One region of the Aeromonas rivipollensis genome, then DNA from elsewhere that is predicted to be linked to it. Evidence: predicted binding sites of a transcription regulator. Region 1 holds the regulator's gene; each other region holds the start of a gene.
What was found. The regulator LexA, encoded in region 1, represses DNA repair genes until DNA is damaged. The targets are predictions, from matches to a motif close to ANCTGTNTNNNNANACAGNT.

Region 1 (5,102 bases):
ATCGCCACCAGCGCGACCAGGCGTCCTGCCACACCTCGGCCGAGAGATGGTGCAGGCGGCGGCTCACCAGCCAGAGCCCCACCCCGAGCGAGCTGTAGTCCGCCAGCAGGGAGGCGGCTGCCACCCCCCTGACCTGCCAGCCGAGCCCCAGCACGAACCAGGCATCCAGCACCATGTTGACCAGATTGCTCAGGATCAGCAGCAACATGGGGCTGCGCGCATCCTGCATGCCCAGCAGCCAGCCCATGATGACCAGGTTGCACAGGGCCGCCGGGGCGCTCCAGATCCGCACCGAGACATAGTCTCCGGCATAGCCCTGCACCTCGGGGGATCCCCCGCTGAGCCCTATGATGGCCGGCAAGAAAGGCAGCACCAGCAGCAACAGGGCCAGCCCCAGCCCGATGGCGAGGCCGAGCGCCCGCGCCAGGGTGTCCAGCTGCCCCTCGGCGCTGGCGGCGCCCTGAGCCTGGGCGGTCAGGCCAGTGGTGGACATGCGCAGGAAGCCGAGCAGCCAGAAGAGGAGGTTGATGAGGGTCGCCCCGACCGAGACGCCCCCGAGGAACCAGGCCTGACCAAGATGACCGATCACCCAGGTATCCACCAGGCCGAGCAAGGGGGTGGTGACGTTGGAGAACACCATGGGCAGGGCCAGGGCAAACACGGCCCGGTGGCGACGAGGATCCCTCAGCCAGGACGGCATCAAACCAAGCACGATAGGCGCCGGTGACTCACTCGTCGGCCAGCCGCACTATGCGTGCGAAGTCGGAGACCATGGTCTGCATGTCCACATGAGGCACCTCACCCGGGGCCACCTTGGGACGGAACATGGCCACCAGCTTGCCTTCGGGGCTGATCAGCACGATCGAGGCCGAGTGGTCGATGAGGTAATCCTTGCGCTCGCTCTCCACGATGGAATAGACGAGGCCAAGGTTGCGCACCAGGGGGAAGAGGGCACGGTGGGGGCCGGTCACTGCCTTGAACTCCGGATGGAAGAAGGCGGTATAGCTCTTGAGGCGGGGGCTGTCATCCCGCTGGGGATCCGCCGAGACGAAGACCACCTGGCTGCTGGGCGAGACCTTCTTCAGATCCGGGTAGATGGAACGCAGATCCGCCAAGGCGGTCGGGCAGACATCGGGACAATAGGTGTAGCCTATGAACAGGAAGGTCCAGTGCCCCGCCAAGTTGGCGGCGGTGAAGGGCTTGCCATCCCCATCCGTGAGGGTGAAGGGGTTGATGTCACGCCCTACCGGATAATAATCCGCCTGCGCAGGAAGTGAGGGTTGGCTCCAGTAATAAGCCGCCATTATGCTGCCGACGAAGAGCAACAACAGCAGGGAAAAACGTGGTTTAACCATATAAAACAGAACCTTGCTAGTTCAACCAGCCGGATGGCGGGGCCAATGAGGGGCTATTGTAACCCGCCCGGCCCCGTTCCTGCCTAGTCCTGAGTCCGGATCCCGGGCAGGAAAGGGCCCCGTAGGGAGGAAACTGCAGCTATCTCCGGGCAATGGCGGGGATAAAGAAAAGCCCCACACCGGGTGGGGCTCACACACTGTTCGGGGGACGGGCTCAGGGCCGCAGTCTGCGCTGCCCCTGGGGGCGCCGGATAGTGGCGCGCAGCGGGATGACCGGGGCCGTCCAGGGGGCATCTGGCAAACCTATGTCGTGGTGGCGGCGGAACAGACGAACCAGGCGGACAATCTTGTCCTTGGGGCACCCCAGCCAGATGGTCCAGCCATCGCCCTTGTGATACACCCAGAGCGCATAAAACCACGTCATCCGACTGCCCTTGATGAATCGGGTGATGGAGGATGCGGGGGTTGCGGTTGCGGCCGGACCCGGATCCCACGGCGAGCTTGAAGCCATACCTGTCCTCCTTGCTCAACAGGCCACGCCGACCAGTGCGAATGCCATCGGGATGGCAGACCAGGCACCGTCGCGTACTGACTGTATTGAGTCGTCCTGCTGCCTGACGACTCTCCCTGTCCCGCACCGCCCCAGCCGTGATGCATCCCTGCGATCCATGCTGACCTGGCGGCACACTCAAGGTCATGGCGGTTATCCGGCCATGACACTGCGGGCCTTCTCAAAGGATATATCCGAAATGCATGATCCGTGGCGGTACTGTTTGCGGTGGATCTGGGCGGCGGCAATGGCGGGGATCGGGGAGGAAAGAACGGCGGGAAAAAACGGCACAAACGAAGGGGCCTCCCGCAGGAGGCCCCTCGGCATGTCCGATGCTTACATCCAGTCGGCGTTGCGAATGACCCCGACCGCCAGCCCTTCGATAGTGAGGTGCTGGCTGGAGAGATCCACCTCGATGGGGGAGAGATCCTCGTTCTCCGGCAGCAGCCACACCTGGCTACCCTTGCGCTGGAAGCGCTTGACGGTGACGTCTTCATCGAGACGCGCCACCACCACCTGGCCGTTGCGCACCTCCTGGGTCTTGTGCACCGCCAGCAGATCCCCGTCCATGATGCCGATGTTCTTCATGCTCATGCCCTGCACCCGCAACAGGAAGTCTGCCCGCGGATGGAACAGGGCGGGATCCACCTGATAGTGGCTCTCTATGTGCTCCTGGGCCAGGATGGGCTCGCCGGCCGCGACCTTGCCGATCAGCGGCAGGCCGTTCTCTTCTGGCGCGGCCTCCTCTTCCTCGAGCAGCAGGCGGATGCCGCGGGAGGTGCCGGGCATGATCTCGATGACCCCTTTCTTGGCCAGGGCCTTCAGATGTTCCTCGGCCGCATTGGCCGACTTGAAGCCAAGCTTCTGGGCGATCTCGGCGCGAGTCGGCGGCATGCCGGTCTCGCTCATGTTCGCCTTGATAAGCTCCAGCACTTCAGCCTGGCGGGGGGTAAGGGGTTTCATAGCATTGGCACCTGTCTTTTTATACAGCACACTGGCAGTATATACAGTGCTGTGGCCAAGGCAAGGCGTTGCTGATATTTGTCCCCGCCTTGTCGCAAAAATCCCGCACCTTCTATCCTGAAAAGGCACTCATCCTACCTCTCGGCGACAAGCCGTCGGTGATTTGCTATGCTCACGCCGCATTTTTTTGGAGAGCAGACGCACATGTCCCTTGGACAGAACATTTCCAGAGCCATCCTGCAATGGCCGGTCAGTGGCTTGGTCAATCACAAGAGCCTGCCGGAAAATCCCATCACGGAGCTCAAGCTGGATCCGGCCAGACCCATCGTCTATGCCCTGAAAACCAGCTCGATCACCGACCTGATGACCCTGCAACAGTGCTGCGAGGATCTCGGCCTGCCCGGCCCCTTCACGCCGCTGGAGCTGGGTGGACAGTTGCTGCCGCGCTACGTCTGTCTGGATCGTCCGCCTCCCCTGTTTGGCAAGCGCAACAAGCCGCTGCCCTTCCTGCAGGAGTTCCACCAGCTGCTGGACTTGCACAAGCAGGATCCCGAGCTGGATATCCAGGTGGTGCCCGTCACCCTGTTCTGGGGCCGCGCCCCCGGCCGGGAAGGGGAGGAAGCCTCCGGCTGGAACATCATCAGCAGCCTGGCCCCGAACCGGCTCAAGAAGGCGCTGATCGTGATCCTGAAAGGGCGCGAAAACCTGGTGCGCTTCTCCCCGCCGCTCTCATTGCGCTACATGGCAGACAAGCACGGTACCGACGAGGCCATCGCCCACAAGCTGGCACGGGTGGCACGTACCCACTTCAGCCGCCAGCAGCTGGCGGCCACCGGTCCCAAGCTGCCGAACCGCAACCTGCTGTTCAAGCAGTTGCTGGATTCGAGCGTGATCCAGCAGGCCATCGAAGAAGAGGCCAGACGCGAGGGCATCAGCCTGGAGAAGGCGCAGAAGCGCGCCCATGGCTACATGGACGAGATCGCCTCCAACTTCTCCTTCCGGCTGATCCGCCTCGGGGAAACTTTCCTCGGCTGGCTCTGGAACAAGCTCTACCGCGGCCTCTCGGTCAACGGTGCCGAGCAGGTGCGCCAGCTCGCCCAGGAAGGGCACGAGATAGTCTACGTCCCCTGCCATCGCAGCCACATGGACTACCTGCTGCTCTCCTACGTCATCTATCACCAGGGCATGGTGCCGCCCCACATAGCGGCAGGCATCAACCTGAACTTCTGGCCGGCGGGCCCCATCTTCCGCCACGGCGGCGCCTTCTTCATCCGCCGCACCTTCAAGGGCAACCCGCTCTACAGCACTGTGTTCCGTGAATATCTGAACCTGCTGTTTGCCAAGGGCTACTCGGTGGAGTTCTTCACCGAGGGTGGCCGTTCCCGCACCGGCCGCCTGCTGCCGCCCAAGACCGGCATGCTGGCGATGACCCTGCAAGCTATGATGCGCGGGCTGGACAGGCCGGTGACCCTGGTTCCCGTCTATCTGGGCTACGAGCATGTGATGGAGGTCAACACCTACCACAACGAGCTCAAGGGGAGCCGCAAGGAGAAAGAGAGCTTCCTGCAGGTGCTGGGCATACTGCGCAAGCTGCGCAACTATGGCCGTGGCTTCGTCAACTTCGGCGAGCCGCTGACCCTCAACAGCTACCTCGGCGAGCAGGTGCCGCACTGGAAGGAGAGCATCGGCAAGGAGGAGCGCCCGGAGTGGATGGCCTCCACCGTCAATCAGCTGGCCGAGCTCTTGATGACCCGGATCAACGATGCCGCTGCCGTCAACGGCCTGACCCTGAGTGCCCTGGCACTGCTGGCCGCCGAACGCCATGCCCTGACTCGGGACGAGCTGCAGGCACAGCTCAACACCTATCTGGATCTGCTCAAGCAGGTACCTTACAGCCCGCAGAGCACCATGCCGGACGAGGATGCCAGGACCCTGCTGGATCAGGCCATGGAGCTCAACAAGTTCGAGGTGAGCGAGGACAAGCTCGGCCAGATCATCAGCCTCGACCGCTATCAGGCGATCCTGCTGACCTACTATCGCAACAACATACTCCACCTGTTCGCCCTGCCCTCCCTGGTGGCGGCCTTGATCGAGCGCTGCGAGGGGATCTCCCGCAGCGAGATAGTCGCCCGCTGCGTCGACATCTACCCGCTGCTCAAGACAGAGCTGTTCCTGCGCTACGAAGAGGAGGAGCTGCCGGAGCTGGTCGATGCCCTGCTGGCCGAGCTGCAACG
Region 2 (5,102 bases), 1.9 Mb from region 1:
GGTGACTTGGGGCCCAGTGTCACATGTTTGACCGGGGCAAGGTGGTTGGTGCGGTGCAGTTCCAGATAGAGTCGGGGAGGGATGCTTTTTATCAAGTCAGGTGCTTGAATCTGAATTTCTTTGGCGCCGTATTCCAGATGGGTGACGATAACGCGGTGTTCTTTCTCTGCTTCATAATCCGCATCTTTGAGCAGATAGGGTAATGGTCCCAACAGCCACGACAGGTCCTGAAGTTTTTCTTTATCTGGGGTGGTACCCATAAAGTTGTTGACCTCGGTCTTTAGCTCATCGAACAACTGCTTGAGAGGCTCATCTTCATCTTCGCCATGAATCTCCATCTCACCTTTGATATACACGACTCGATAGAACGCCGCGCTCTCTTGAGGTGATTTTCCCGAATTTAGAAACGCTTGATTCTTGGCATCTTGGGGGGCATCACCTGGTTTTTTTGACAACAGGTCGAACTCAAAGAAGTTATCGGTATTAAAGGTAATGGCACAGCCGCAGGCATCTTCCTTTTGATGGTCTTTGCTGTAAAACCGCCACATATTCAGGCTGTCTTCCTCTGGTAGAAAGCATCCGACAAAGGCTGGTTTGCTCTCAACCGGTGTATGGCCAAGATAGTGCCAGAGCAGCTTACCTTCATTGGGGTCATTGAGCGCATTGATATGTCCCAGTCGTAGAGGGCTTTGCTCCAGTAACAGCGCATTGCCCACCTGCAGCGAGGTGTAGTGGGTCATGGTAAGCCCTGCTTTGACTTTCAGCTCGGCTAGGATGCGTTCCCGTATGTTGGTTATCTGGGGTGAACGTGCATGGCGCTTAGCTTGGTCTTGAAGTTCAATGGCTTGAAAACGGATCTGGGGTGGGGTATTTCGGGTAGCTTTGCGAAAAAGGGCTTGTGCCTTTGCATAGCTCTGAATAACACCATCTCCATTCATATACATCTGACCAAGATTGATGGTGCCCTGTCCATCTCCTCCCTTGCTAGCCTTGCGAAACCACTCAATCGCCGTGCGATAGTTTTGCTCTACCCCTCGACCCTCAGTGTATATAACCCCCATGTTACACTGGGCCCGTGCGTTCCCTTCTTCGGTGCCCTTGAGGTACATCTCGATCGCCTTGCTATAGCTCTGTTCTACCCCTCGGCCTTCATCGTACATCCATCCAAGATTACATTGGGCATCAGAATCCCCTTTTTCTGCGGCTTTGCGATAATACTCGAAAGCCTTGCTGTCGCTTTGTCCTACCCCACAGCCTTGTTCGTACATAAGTCCTATAATGAACTGGGCTTTAACATCCCCTTGTTCGGCGGCTTTGAGGTACCACTTGAAAGCCTTGATATCGCTTTGCTCTACGCCTATTCCCTTCCAGTACATTATTCCCAAATTATATTGTGCATCAGCGTCCCCTTGTTCGGCGGCTTTGAGATACCACTTGAAAGCCTTGATATCGCTTTGCTTGACGCCTTCTCCCTTCCGGCACATCGCCCCCATATTGAACTGGGCAGATGCGTGTCCTTGTTTGGCTGCTTTGTAATACCATTTGGCAGCAGTGTGAGCGCTTTTTGTGACCCCTTGGCCATCCTCGTACATAACTCCCAGATTGAACTGTGCATCTGAATGGCCTTGTTCAGCAGCCCTCTGATACCACAAAAGTGCTTGGCTATCATTCTGTTCAATGCCTTGTCCAAAATCGTATCGTTCGCCCAGGTGAAATTGTGCCACAGCATCTCCACCCTCGGCGGCTTTTCTCAATGCGGTGATAACTTTTGGTAGCTCAGACTTACCCATATTCCATTACCCATGCTTTGTTGTTATATCAACTCACACCGATTTTCATATGCGGAACTTTATCCGCAACCCATTGAAAATGACGTACTTATTCTAAGTGCTAATATCTTGCCCTATGCCTAATAAATTGTCGATTAAAGGGGGCCAGGGCCCCCAAGAATTTCACTGATGATGCTCACAATTACCAACTTTTTGCCATCGGCAGTCGGTGCAGGTGGGGGATCAACCTGTTCCAGTCGCGGTCGCCGTGGGGGGAGCTCTGAATATGGCGGGTCTTGTCGGCCAGGATGTGCTGGGCGGCGGCCAGGGTCATTGGGTATTCGTGAATGATGGAGTAGTAGGTGCCTGCTTCGCGGTGTTCGGCGATATCGAGCAGGGGGTAGATGGCCTTGGCGGCGATCATCATCCGGTCGGCGGCGCGCCAGAGCCACGCCAGTGAATGCAGCTCGTCATCGGTCAGGGTGGTGAGGGGCTGCGGGTGAGCGGCGGTCTCCCAGTCCAGCGCATCGAGCACCCAGAGGCGAAACTCTTTGGCGAGCGCCGTGCGGGAGAACATGGCGATCAGATGGGCGCCGCGCAGTGAGAAGATCCGAACCGGGATCGGCATAGGATTTCCCGGGACGGTCAAATTGATCGTCCCGGTCATGCAGGGGGTAAATTCGTCCGCATTACGGCGGTAGATGCGGCTCACGGCATCGTCGTTGGCATAGCCAAGGGCTGGGGCGATCTGGGTAGCGGTCAGCTAGGGTTGCCCGTGCAATATCGCGCAACACAGCACGACCAGCAACACCCAATCAGCCCAATAAGGCGGGGTAAGCCACAATCACCCCGCCCAGCAGCACAACACCGGCGGCAGGGTAACGGTTCTACGAAGGAAAGGGGACGTCTGTTTAACAGAGGAATAAATGTAGGTATTAGCGCGAGAAATTATGGTTAAAGTGCATTGGGTTGAAGGTAGGCACCTAACCCCATGAAAACAGCGACAGCAGCATTCTTGACCCAACGCAAATTCTTGGTTTTTCGTCTATGAATCATAGGCTTTTCCCCTTCATTTGGTGTTTTCTGAATAGTTGCTTTTGTTTCTCCCTTACGGGCAATTGTCAAAGTTTTAGGAAGCTTATCGCTCCCGGACAAACATGCTTCTGCGCTTAGATACGAGTTCTCGTACGTCAGGCAAATGCTGCTATCACCTTCATGCCAATGCACTCTAGCTCATCGACTCAATGTCAATTAAGTTTCGTATGGTGCCATAATTTTTGCTCAATTTCAACAACAGATGTTAGATAGATGAAGCGCTGATTCAGGTGCACAAGAATGTGGCGACGGAGCCAAACGCCGAACGGTGATCCTCTCTGAGCTGCTTGTTATACTGTGTTTTTATACAGCAAGCCGAGATGCCCACATGTTTGCTCAACCCACCCCAGATGCTCCCTTGCTGGAGCTGCCCCTGTTTCTCTCCCCGGTGGCCTGCGGCTTTCCGTCGCCGGCGCAGGACTACACCGAGCAGACCATCGACCTCAATCAGTTGTGCGTGGCGCACCCGGCGGCCACCTACTTTGTGCGGGCGGCCGGTGACAGCATGGTCGACCACGGGATCCGCGATGGCGACCTGCTGGTCGTCGACCGCAGCCGCAAGGCGCGCCACGGCAGCGTGGTGGTCGCCGCGGTGGATGGCGAGTTCACGGTGAAGAAACTGCAGCTTGAGCCCACCGTCGCCTTGCTCCCTGGCAACCGGTCCTATCGCCCCATCCATTTCAACGATGGGCAGGAGCTGGAAATCTTCGGTGTAGTGGCCTTTGTCGTGCATCAGGTGGATAGCCCATGAACAAACGTTGCGCCGTTGCCCTGGTCGACGTGAACAACTTCTACGCCAGTTGCGAGCGACTGTTTCGCCCCGACTTGAAGGGGCGACCTATCGTGGTGCTTTCCAACAACGATGGCTGCGTGGTGGCCCGTTCGGCCGAGGCGAAGGCGCTCGGCATCAAGATGGGGGGGCCTTACTTCCAGATCCGCCAGTTCTTCGAGGCCATGGGCGGGGTCTGGTTTTCCAGCAACTACGCGCTCTATGGCGACATGTCGAACCGGGTGATGACCATTCTGGAGGGGATGGCCCCAGCGGTGGAGGTCTACAGCATCGACGAGGCCTTCATCGAACTGAGCGAGTCCTGGGCGGGCGATCTGGTGGCCTATGGCCGCCAAGTCCGCGAGCGGGTGCAGCAGTGGACCGGGCTGACCGTGGGGGTCGGCATCGGCCCCACCAAGACGCTCGCGAAATTGGCGAACTACGCCGCCAAGAAGTGGCCCGCCACCGGTGGCGTGGTGGATCTGCGGGATGAAGGGCGGCGCGCTCGGCTCATGGCGATCACCCCGGTGGACGAGATATGGGGCATTGGCCGGCGGCTGTCGGCCAAGCTGGAGACCCAGGGCATCAAGACCGTGGCCGACCTGGTCGCCGCTGACCCCAAGGCCCTGCGGCGCCGCTATGGCGTGGTGGTCGAGCGCACGGTGCAGGAGCTGTGGGGGATCCCCTGCGCCGAGCTGGAACAGGAGGCCCAGGCTAAGCAGCAGATCATCTGCTCGCGCTCGTTTGGGGAGCGCATCACCCAGATCGGCCCCATGCACCAGGCGCTGGCCGGCTACATGGAACGGGCCGCCGAGAAGCTGCGGGGGGAGGGGATGTGCTGCCGGCATGTGACCCTGTTCATTCGCACCAGCCCGTTCAGCGATCGGGAGCCCTATTACGGCAACCAGGTGAGCACCAAGCTGGCCATGCCCACTAATGACACACGGGCCCTGTTGGCCTTGATCCCGGAACTCCTCCCCCGCATCTGGCGCGATGAGCAGCGATACCAGAAAGGGGGCGTCATGCTGGCCGACTTCACCCCCGCCAACATGCAGCAGGGCGACCTGTTCGCCGCACAGCAGCAATCCCCGCGCAGCGAGGCGCTGATGCAGGTCATCGACAAGATCAACCAAGGGCGGTTGGGGAAGGTCTACTTCGCGGCCCGTGGCCGCGACACCCGGGAGTGGATGATGAAGCGGGAGCAGTTAAGCCCCCGCTATACCACTGAGCTCAGCGAGCTGCCGGTGGCTGGAGCTGCCGGTGGCTGGAGCGGCCAAAAAGGCTAGATCAGTCTTGCGGAGCAGTAAGAGAGCAAACACTGATGGACTGGAATATGGGCCCTAAAGGCTCCAGAATAACTGTGCTGCGCAATTCAAATTTGATTGCTGAATTTAGATTTTGAAATTCCCGTTACTGACGTCATTCTCGATCGAACGTGCCATGTCTTTGAGGAAACCATCTTGAGAAAC
Region 3 (5,102 bases), 1.3 Mb from region 1:
GTACCGTCATCTCCAATGACAACAAGGCCACCTTCATCAAGGAGCTCAAGCTGCAGATCCCCGATGGGGAGAGCGTGCCGTTCCGCGCCGGTGGTTATATCCAGATCGAAGCCCCTGCCCACCACGTGCAGTACAAGAACTTCGACATTCCCGAGGAGTATCGCGGGGACTGGGATCGCTTCAAGATCTTCGAGCTGGAGTCCAAGGTCAACGAGCCGATCATCCGCGCCTACTCCATGGCGAACTATCCGGAAGAGTTCGGCATCATCATGCTGAACGTACGGATCGCGACCCCGCCGCCCAGCAACTGGACTGCGCCTCCCGGCCAGATGTCCTCCTACATCTTCAGCCTCAAGGCTGGTGACAAGGTGACCATCTCGGGTCCGTTCGGCGAGTTCTTCGCCAAGGACACCGACGCCGAAATGGTGTTCATCGGTGGTGGTGCCGGCATGGCGCCGATGCGTTCCCACATCTTCGACCAGCTGCGTCGCCTGAAGTCCAAGCGCAAGATGAGCTTCTGGTACGGTGCCCGTTCCAAGCGCGAGATGTTCTATGTCGAGGACTTCGACATGCTGGCCGCCGAGAACGACAACTTCCAGTGGCACGTCGCCCTGTCGGATCCGCAACCGGAAGACAACTGGGATGGCTACACCGGCTTCATCCACAACGTCTTGTTCGAGAACTACCTCAAGAACCACGAGGCACCGGAAGACTGCGAGTTCTACATGTGTGGACCTCCCGTCATGAACGCTGCCGTCATCAACATGCTGAAAAACCTCGGCGTTGAAGACGAGAACATCCTCCTGGATGACTTTGGTGGTTAATCCATGCACAGTGTTGTAAAGACCTGGCTAGCCTTCGGGCTAGCCTTTTTCTTGACTGGGTGCGGTCAGGAATCGGTCCAATCGAAGCCGGAGATCCACATCACCGGCAGCACCATGGGCACCTACTACTCCATCAAGGTGGCGGATGCCGCCGTCACGGATGCCGCCAAGCTTCAGGCCGAGGTGGATGTCCTGCTGGAACGGGTCAACGATCAGATGTCCACTTACCGCCCGGATTCCGAGCTGTCGCGCTTCAACCAGCACAAGGGCAATACCCCGCTGGTGGTCTCCCGTGACACGGCCCGGGTGGTGACCGAGGCCATTCACATTGGCCGCGAGAGCCGCGGGGCGCTGGACGTCACCGTGGGCCCCCTGGTCAATCTGTGGGGCTTTGGGCCGGATGCCAAACCGACCAAGGTGCCATCCGACGAGCAGATCACCCAGACCCGGCAGAAGACGGGCCTCGGCAATCTGCATGTGGTAACCTCGGTCGACGCCGACACCCTGCAAAAGGACATCCCGGATCTCTACGTGGATCTCTCCGCCATCGCCAAGGGCTTCGGGGTGGACAAGGTGGCCGAGTACCTGGAGTCCCTGGGGGCGCGCAACTACCTGGTGGAGATCGGCGGCGAGCTGCGGATCAATGGCGTCAACGGCAAGGGTCATCCCTGGCGTGTCGCCATCGAGAAGCCGACCGCCAATGCCGGCTCGGTGCAGGAAGTGATAGTGCCAGGGGACAACGGCGTCGCCACCTCGGGGGACTATCGCAACTACTACGAGCTGGATGGCAAGCGCGTCTCCCACACCATAGATCCGCTGACGGGCAAGCCCATCACCCATCGCATGGTGTCGGTGACAGTGATCCACCCCTCCTGCATGACGGCAGACGGGCTGGCCACGGCGCTGACCGTCATGGGTACGCAGAAGAGCCTGGCCTATGCCAAGGAGCGGGGTCTGGCCATCTTCGTCATCACCAAGACGGACGAGGGCTTCGAGGAGGCTTACTCGGATGCCTTCAAGCCCTACCTGGCCAAGCAGCCCGGCTAACAGTACAGGTAGCGCCATCACTCATCGGGATGGCGCTGCCTGAGAATCTTGTCGCCGGATGCCGTTGAGCCGTATCTGGTTAAACAGTAAAGGGGTAATACCATGCAGATCTTTCTGATCACCTTCGGGGTGTTTCTGGTGGTGGTGGTGGCTATGGCCATCGGCTACATCTTCCAGAAGAAGACCATCTCCGGCTCCTGTGGCGGCCTTGGCACCATAGGGATCGAGAAGGAGTGTGACTGCCCGGAGCCCTGCGACAATCGCAAGAAGAAGATGGCCAAGGAAGAGGCCCGTCGCAAGATGCTGGTGGACAACCGCATCCTCTGAGGGCGAGCCCCTGTGCGGGGGCATCGAATCCACGCGAGCCGACCCTGGGTCGGCTCGCGTTTTCATGGCGCTCAGTAATCGTATTTGTGGCAGGATTTCTTGCTAAATTCCGCTTTCCTCTGCGCCAGCTCCTCCCTGGTGCCCAGCTCGTCCCCCTGCTTGATGGCCTTCTCCAGTATCTCTATGCGCTCAAACAGCCAGCTGCACTCGGCGGTCGGATGGTCCTTGGTCATGCCCGTCAGCGGCAACAGCAGCAGGCAGAGTCCCGGCCAGATCGCTCTCATCTCTCCTCCTTGAGTCTGATGTGGATGGTGCCTTGAGAGTCTATCCGTCCGTCGCCTTCCGTGCGCTGGCAGAAATGACAGGGCTGGGGTAGCATGGGGTCTTGACTGGTTATTCATACAGTGGTGTTGCCGCCTCGTCACCACAGCGGCGGGTGCACCCAACCACGCGGCAGGCGCCGACGGCTCAACAGACTCTGGCATGCGCAAGATCATTCACATCGACATGGACTGCTTCTTCGCCGCGGTGGAGATGCGGGACAACCCGGCCCTGCGGGAGGTGCCGCTGGCCATCGGCGGCTCGGCCGACCGGCGCGGCGTCATCTCCACCTGCAACTATGTGGCGCGCCGCTTCGGGGTGCGCTCCGCCATGCCGAGCGCCCTGGCCAGGAAGCTCTGCCCGCCGCTGGTGCTGCTGCCGGGCCGGATGGCCGTCTACAAGGAGACCTCCCGCCAGTTGCAGGCCATCTTCCTGCGCTACACCGACAGGGTGGAGCCGCTCTCACTGGATGAGGCCTACCTCGATGTCACGGACAGCCCCCACTGCGGCGGCAGCGCCACCCTGATGGCGGCCGAGATCCGCGCCGCCATCGCCCGCGAACTGGGGCTGACCGCCTCGGCCGGGGTGGCGCCGAACAAGTTTCTGGCCAAGCTCGCCTCCGAGCAACGCAAGCCGGACGGGCTGTTCGTGATAAGGCCCCGGGAGGTGGACGAGTTCGTGCGCCAGCTGCCGCTTGGCAAGCTACCCGGCATAGGCCGCAAGACGGCCCAGCGGCTGGAGTCCCTCGGGCTCTACTCCTGCGAGGATGCGCGCCAGCTCGGCAACGAGGAGCTGGTGAGCCGCTTCGGCAAGCTGGGGGAGATGCTCGCCGGTCGCATCTGGGGGCACGATGAGCAGCCGGTGCAAGCCCAGCGGACCCGCAAGACCATAGGGGTGGAGACGACCCTGGCCAGCGACGTGCTGGATGAAGCCGCCTGTTGGGAGGTGCTCAGCCGGCTCATTCCCGAGCTGGAGCTGCGCTTTGCCAGGGCCTGCCCTGCGGAGGCGCTGATGGGGCAGGGGATCAAGCTGAAGTTTGCCGATTTTCAGCAGACCACCGTCTATCGCAAGGGGAGCTACCAGGCGACCCGTTTCCACGATCTGCTGCACGAGGGGCTGCAACGGGCTCAAGGAAAACCCATCCGCCTGCTCGGTCTGGTGGTCGGCCTGCCAGGGGCCGGGGAAATCAATCAACTGAGCCTGGATCTCAGCTGATTTAGTTAAGTTTTTGTGTCCAAAACCGATACAGTGTTCACATCTGTAGACGTTAGGAAATCGTGGCATGAGTTCTCTTTCTGTTCAGGGACGGATCACCCTGATCGCCGGTTGTTGCCTGTTGGCCAGTGCCGCCGCACTGGTCGCCTCTTCCCTCTTCAATGCGGCCCGTATGCAGGAGCAGGTGCTCACCTCCACCACCCTGGAGGGGCAGCACGCGGCAGAAAACTGGATGAAGGCCATGGGGTCCACCCAGGCGGCCAGAGTGACCAGCTACCTCGACGAGGCCTATTTCAGGGCCACCCTGCTGGCGGAGGGCATTTTGTTCCAGCGCAAGAATGCGGCCGACAACTTCGTTCACTCCGAGGCGCTGCGCAATGCCGTGAACCAGCAGTTGCAGGACGCGGCAGAATCCTCCGCCAACCTGCTTGGGGTCTATGCGGTATTCGAACCCAACCAGCTCGACGGCGAAGACGCCAACTATCAGGGCTCGACCGCGCTCGGGGCCAACGACAAGGGGCGCTTCTCCAGCTACTGGGCCAGAGTCGACGGCAAGGTGACCCTGGAGGTGATGGACGAGGCGCTGCTGGCCAACGACAAGCCGTCCGGGCACGGTGGCCTGGAGAATGACTGGTACAGCTGCAGCATTCGCAGCCGTGCCCTCTGCCTGCTCGATCCCTATGTGGACGAGGTGGGCACCCGGCAGGTGCTGATGACCTCGGTAACGGCCCCCTTGCTGGATCAGGGGGCCCTGCTCGGCATGGTCGGGGTCGACATCTCGCTGGCCACCTTGCAAAACCTGGTGGAGGAGATGGACAAGACGCTCTATGAGGGGCAGGGCAAGGTGCTGCTGCTCAGTCACGAGGGCCGGGTGGCCGGGGTCGAAGGGTTCAAGGTCGCCCTTGGGGATACCCTGGATCAGCAGGGGCTGTCGGCGGATCTCAACGGCTGGCTCGCCAAGGGGGAGGTGGTCACGCGCTGGAGCCCGGATGGTGCCCTGCTGCAGACCTTCGTGCCGGTCAGCATGCGCGGGACGGATCGCCAGTGGGGCATCTATATCGAGCTGCCCCGCGCCGTGGTGCTCGCCTCTGCCCTGCAACTCCAGGATGAGCTCGAGACTCAGTCCCAGCGCAGCGTCGCCACCCAGCTGTTGATCGGCGGGGCCATCTCGGCCCTTGCTCTGCTCTGCATCTGGCTGATGGCTCAGCGCATCGTCGCCCCCATTCGCACCGTGGTGGCCCGCCTCAAGGACATCGCCAGCGGCGAGGGGGATCTGACTCAGCGCATCGACCTGCGCCGTGATGACGAGATCGGCGAGCTGGCGAAGTGGTTCAACAACTTCCTGGACAAGCTGCAGTCCACCATCAG

Region 2: umuD (translesion error-prone DNA polymerase V autoproteolytic subunit) is a predicted target of LexA. The motif match lies at 3,158-3,177, and genes of this name have one in related genera.
Region 3: dinB (DNA polymerase IV) is a predicted target of LexA. The motif match lies at 2,586-2,605, and genes of this name have one in related genera.

Annotation. Positions count from the first base shown of each region.
Region 1 is NZ_CP149130.1:4,391,333-4,396,434, forward strand. Features, by position in the region: gene dinF (MATE family efflux transporter DinF) at 1-700, opposite strand, end outside; gene WIR04_RS20160 (SCO family protein) at 729-1,355, opposite strand; gene WIR04_RS20165 (hypothetical protein) at 1,570-1,779, opposite strand; gene lexA (transcriptional repressor LexA) at 2,242-2,868, opposite strand; gene plsB (glycerol-3-phosphate 1-O-acyltransferase PlsB) at 3,073-5,102, shown strand, end outside.
Region 2 is NZ_CP149130.1:1,705,376-1,710,477, forward strand. Features, by position in the region: gene WIR04_RS07865 (SEL1-like repeat protein) at 1-1,790, opposite strand, end outside; gene WIR04_RS07870 (P22AR C-terminal domain-containing protein) at 1,972-2,481, opposite strand; gene umuD (translesion error-prone DNA polymerase V autoproteolytic subunit) at 3,193-3,615, shown strand; gene umuC (translesion error-prone DNA polymerase V subunit UmuC) at 3,612-4,919, shown strand; gene WIR04_RS07885 (hypothetical protein) at 5,025-5,102, opposite strand, start outside.
Region 3 is NZ_CP149130.1:1,115,410-1,120,511, forward strand. Features, by position in the region: gene nqrF (NADH:ubiquinone reductase (Na(+)-transporting) subunit F) at 1-824, shown strand, start outside; gene WIR04_RS05215 (FAD:protein FMN transferase) at 828-1,871, shown strand; gene nqrM ((Na+)-NQR maturation NqrM) at 1,974-2,198, shown strand; gene WIR04_RS05225 (hypothetical protein) at 2,270-2,482, opposite strand; gene dinB (DNA polymerase IV) at 2,682-3,734, shown strand; gene WIR04_RS05235 (methyl-accepting chemotaxis protein) at 3,802-5,102, shown strand, end outside.